2 regions of the Phormidesmis sp. 146-20 genome follow, and region 2 is predicted to be linked to the other one. Evidence: riboswitches for the same ligand, from Rfam matches in the RefSeq annotation. Region 2 holds a riboswitch; the other holds the start of a gene.
What was found. Region 2 has a riboswitch for cyclic di-AMP ahead of ntrB (nitrate ABC transporter permease). Riboswitches for the same ligand answer to the same signal wherever they lie in the genome.

Region 1: linked by a shared signal. The riboswitch ahead of ACKFKH_RS06810 (universal stress protein) and the one ahead of ntrB (nitrate ABC transporter permease) in region 2 are both predicted to bind cyclic di-AMP.

The regions. Positions count from the first base shown of each region.
Region 1 is NZ_JBJPHT010000005.1:180,622-183,017, reverse strand. Features, by position in the region: gene ACKFKH_RS06815 (shikimate kinase) at 1-300, shown strand, start outside; gene ACKFKH_RS06810 (universal stress protein) at 420-1,091, opposite strand; cyclic di-AMP (ydaO/yuaA leader) riboswitch at 1,218-1,346, opposite strand; gene ACKFKH_RS06805 (hypothetical protein) at 1,743-2,030, opposite strand.
Region 2 is NZ_JBJPHT010000005.1:37,820-40,215, reverse strand. Features, by position in the region: gene ntrB (nitrate ABC transporter permease) at 236-1,084, opposite strand; cyclic di-AMP (ydaO/yuaA leader) riboswitch at 1,174-1,367, opposite strand; gene ACKFKH_RS06125 (nuclear transport factor 2 family protein) at 1,488-1,868, shown strand; gene ACKFKH_RS06120 (DUF5678 domain-containing protein) at 2,067-2,393, shown strand.

The DNA.
Region 1 (2,396 bases), 140 kb from region 2:
GACTTGCCCCTGGATGAGCTTCATAACCGCTTGCAGCACGATCGCAGCCGTCCCCTGCTACAGTCTTCAGAAACGCTTAAAGCGAGACTCAACACGCTGACAGCCCAGCGTCAATCCCTATACGCTCAGGCAGATGTGAAAATTACAGCACAAGCTAATGAGTCTCCGACTGAGGTGTCTAGGCGAGTTATGGAAGCGATCGCTCAAGCCTGTCAGCAGAAGATCGCCGCCACTCAGGAGATCGATCGACTCAATCGAGAGGCTCCTTATAAAATTCAGAATCAGATTCAAAACAACTAGCTTCAAAACAGTTAAGGGCAGAAATGAGAGAATCAGACGGGAAAATAACTCTCCCATGATTCTCTTATCTCCACCCTCTCATACTTTGCAGAGTTCAAGATTGGACGAATAGCCTTTTCTCAATCGTTGTCCAACGCTGAAGGAATGCCCAAAATGGGGCAGGGAAAGTCCTGACCCAACTGCTGTATCAGTGAATGAGCGGTCGTTTCACAACCCAAAATCAAGAGTGAAGCGGACTCTTCTTGAACCACAGACCTTAACTCTTCGGCTACGGTGCCAAATCGCAGATGCGTCTTTAGTGACCCTCGCCACTCATCCGCTAGACAGCGCGCTTGCCAGAGAATGCGATCGGCTTGCTCAAATACGTCCGCCATCCCGATTGGTTGGATGAAATCACTGAGTTCGGGTAGCTCGACTACTGCTGTCTGATGACCCTGACGATCGGCTTTGCGAGGATATGGGCGCTCTCTCAGATCTACCCGATTTTCAACCTCTCGAATGCTTTCTGTAGGGCAATAGACCGGGATCTTAGTCGTTTTGTTTTCGACGACATACACAACCTGTACAGTGACTTGTTTGCCAGTGGCGAGCCGGGTCTGATGGGCAATCCACAGCGTCAAGTCTAGAGCCGTTTGACTACAAGGAGAACCCGAATAGCCAACCGCCAAATTGATTTCTTGCTTAGAATTTGGGGTCAGAGAATGCGCTTTGGGCAAAAGCACCATTTGATTCACTAGATCAGAACGACCCAGCGTGCTTTGAAGCCGCACCAACATGGACAAAATATTCACAGTAAAACCTCTCAGGATTAGGATAGGCGAGAGGTGGGTCAGGGCTAAACTCAACACTCAGAACAAATCCGAGCTTGAGATACCAGGAGACCTCAATGACAGTTGCTGACAGTAGCAAGTCTTGGGCGCTCCTCCCATTGCCGACGGAGTTAGCTGACGGGCTAAGACTGGAAGGTGTCTCTCTTAATCTGGGTAAGATTCGCCCCAAAAGGTTGGTTCCTCCGCTTCAAATTCGCAACTCAGAACATTTACTGAGCCAAAATTTAGATTAGGCTACCCACTCAAATAATGGTTTGACGGCACATGAAGGAGAATCCAACTTAGAGTTATGGAATCCTTCATTGATCAATCTAGTGCAGCTCTATGGTAAAAGGCTGCTACTTTTAAGACAAAAATCGTTTCTGCTTGAGTTTATTTAACCGCAAACTCTAACAGTATAACAGCGCAAATTACAGGTCTGCCTGTCCTATGAAAAGATATGTTTTGTTAGTGTCTGTTATCTAGACTACAAATACAACTATTTCATAAAGATTTTAGATTAATATCTGTCTAAAGACTCAGCTTAAAAGGAAGTTTAATCAGATGTTTTGAGCAGCCTCTGGGGTAGTGGAGATTCTTGGGAGACTGCTTTCTGGCTAGAGAATCTCTTAATTAACAAAGTTGAGAATTTGTGACGTTTGTTTCGACGTTTGTTTCTAATAAATTTTTGTATAGACGATTGGTTCTAGTAGCTCTTTTGAATTTGCCAAGCAGCTCTAAATAAGCAAAGGGTAAAACGATCGGCCAAAGTAGCGTCGCGATCGTCAACACAATTAAAGACACCTGTTTTTCTTCTTTTGACATGTCAGCGTCTTGTCGGAAAAAACCTAGCCAGCCGATAAACAAAATGGGCATCATACCAAGGTAAAAAACACCCAGGAAGAACAACAGTGTCTGCATTGTGGATAACCCTCATGAATGATGTTTTAGGAACTGATAGGGCTTCAATCGCTTGTTGATGGACGAGAAATGATATCCGAAGCGCCTTCTATACAAATACAGGGAAGCTCTGCTGATTCCATGAGCGTGAATACGTAAGCTGTTTTCAAGATGAGAGGTATTAAAAAATAAACTACCTCAAATCTACGGACAAGGGCTTCGTATGAGTCGCTACCTGATACGTTTAGTAGAAAGTTTACTTGAATTTGCTCCTTGCTGGACTGATCTGGGTCAACCAAAAATTCTCTTTTCCTAGAAGTGATGTCACTCAAAGTTTACGGTTTTAGGAGTCTATTGTGCCTTGAGTGAATGCTACTGACTCCATGA
Region 2 (2,396 bases):
GGCACACTTCGCGAGAGGGATGAGGGATGTTTGGTTTAACGGGAGTTCGATTAAGTTTTTTCGCTTCGGTGTTCTGCGCTTCTGCCCCCATTCTGGGGGACTTTAAGACAAGAGTTCTAATTCAAAGTCTCTGACGGGTGGAGGATTTGGGGGCTTCTCTCATAACCGCAGTGAAGAGATTGAATTAGTGAAAAGATTGAATTCACCTGGGTTTAGCGGAGAACTTAAAGCTTTTTTAGGTCGATCGCCGCTGACGAGTGACAAACGCTTCGAGTTGGGTGATGGCAAAGTCTAGGAGCAATCCTGTTAGACCAATCACTAGAACGGCTAAAAACACTGAACTTAAGTTGAGGCGGCTCCATTCATCCCAGACAAAAAAGCCAATTCCTATGCCACCTGTCAACATCTCGACTGCTACAATGACCAGCCACGCCACACCCAAACTAATTCGTAAACCACTAAAAATGTATGGCAACGCAGCAGGCAAAATAATCCTGGTGATTCGTCTCCAGCGCGGCATTTCTAACACTTTTGCCACGTCTAAATAATCTTGTGGAACGCTAGAAACACCAAGCGCGGTATTGATAATCGTTGCCCAAAGTGACGTGATAAAGATTACAAAAATTGCAGAGGGATCGGCCAAATTGAAAATCGCCAACGCGATCGGGAGCCACGCCAATGGAGACACTGGTTTAAAGATCTGAATCACTGGATTCAACGCCAACATCGCTCGTCTAGACATGCCAATCAGAAAGCCGATCGGAATCGCGACGAACGCCCCCAAACCAAAGCCAATCAACACCCGCCGCAAACTCGCCAACAGGAGCCAGCCAATTCCGAGATCCCCCGGCCCACGCCGATAAAAGGGATGCAAAATGAAATCTAAGTTTGCCATTAACGCTTCTGGCGGAGTCGGCATCACGTCGTGTTTGAACAGCGCGATCGCCCACCAGAGCACAATCACACCCAAAAACCCGATCGCAGGCAACCACACCGCTTCTTGAGCGATCGCGGGACGCACTTTTCGCCAAGTAGTCTGACTCGCAACGGCCACGATCGCAGCCAAGTTTAGCTGAAGGATCATCGTCAACACCTCAAGCTCAAAGACTCAAACTAAATGTTCGACCTAAATTAGAGACACTGATGAGCCTAAAGCAAAATGCTGAAACTCTACAGTCCTCTCTCAAATGCCGACGGAGTTAGCTGACGGGCGAGGGCTGAGAGATGCCCTTCTCTGGTATTGGTCGCCGACTCAAGTTTGAATCGTTTGCGATCGACCTTTCACAGAAGACAAGCCCCGATGTTTTGGTTCCTCCGCTCCAGTAAGTCACTTACTAGAAACTCACCAGATTAAGCTGACCGATTTGACTTTTAAAGACTTTACCATTCTCCGCCAAATGTATCAATCCATCTTTTGTCGTAGGGTGCATGGACAAAGCTGGAGGATAGTGAATATCAGAATTACTTTGGTTTATAGGGGTGACACGATGAATAAAACAGTTGAAACTCAAATTATTGAGGCCGAAGAACGGCTTAGACTGGCAATGTTGACTTCTGATGTCAGCGTCTTGGATGAACTACTCGCCCCTGAACTCGTCGCCACCAGTCATCTCGGAGAAATCATTAGCAAACAAGACGATCTCGCTGCACACAAATCTGGCTTGATTAAGATCTACGAGCTAACCCCTTCCGAACGGCAGATTCGACTGTATGGAGAGGTCGCGATCGTCTTCGTCAGAATGCAAATAGTTGGCACCTACAATAGCAATCCCGCAAACGGTGACTTTCGTTTTACCCGCGTCTGGGCCGTCTCCCCCAACGGAACCTGGCAAATCGTCGCCGCTCACATTGGAATGGTTGCCCAATAAAGTACTTCACGGCGATCGACTGCAAGCTCGATTTGATTGTCACACAATTCAATAGGATCGGCTGCAAACTTGATTTGATCGTGATTTTCGAGAATTGTGGTCACTGTGAGGAGGCTTGCGGGCAGGAAAGGAAGAACGATCGATCGCACTTCCAGGCAATCAGCTTAGGTTAGCGCTCGCATCTCACTCGCTTTTTCCTTGGCTGCAATCGCGCTTCACAGTCTTTCGTTAAGCGATCGCATTGATGTTGTTAAAATTGAGGATATTGTCAATGAGGCTGAGAGTATGGAAGTCCAAATGCTTGCCGATATTCTTGCGTCAGATAGTCAGTGGCTTGCTACGCATTATGACGAGCTAATTGCAAAATACCCTGGTAGAGTGGTTGCGATTGAAGGTGGGCAGATTGTAGGCGTTGCGGATACTAGAGAAGAGGTTTGCCGTCCTTTTGTTGAGGCAGGGGTGGAAGTTTTGCCCTTAGTCATTGATGTTCCTCACCCAGAGACATCGTATGATTTGTTGATTTAGAAG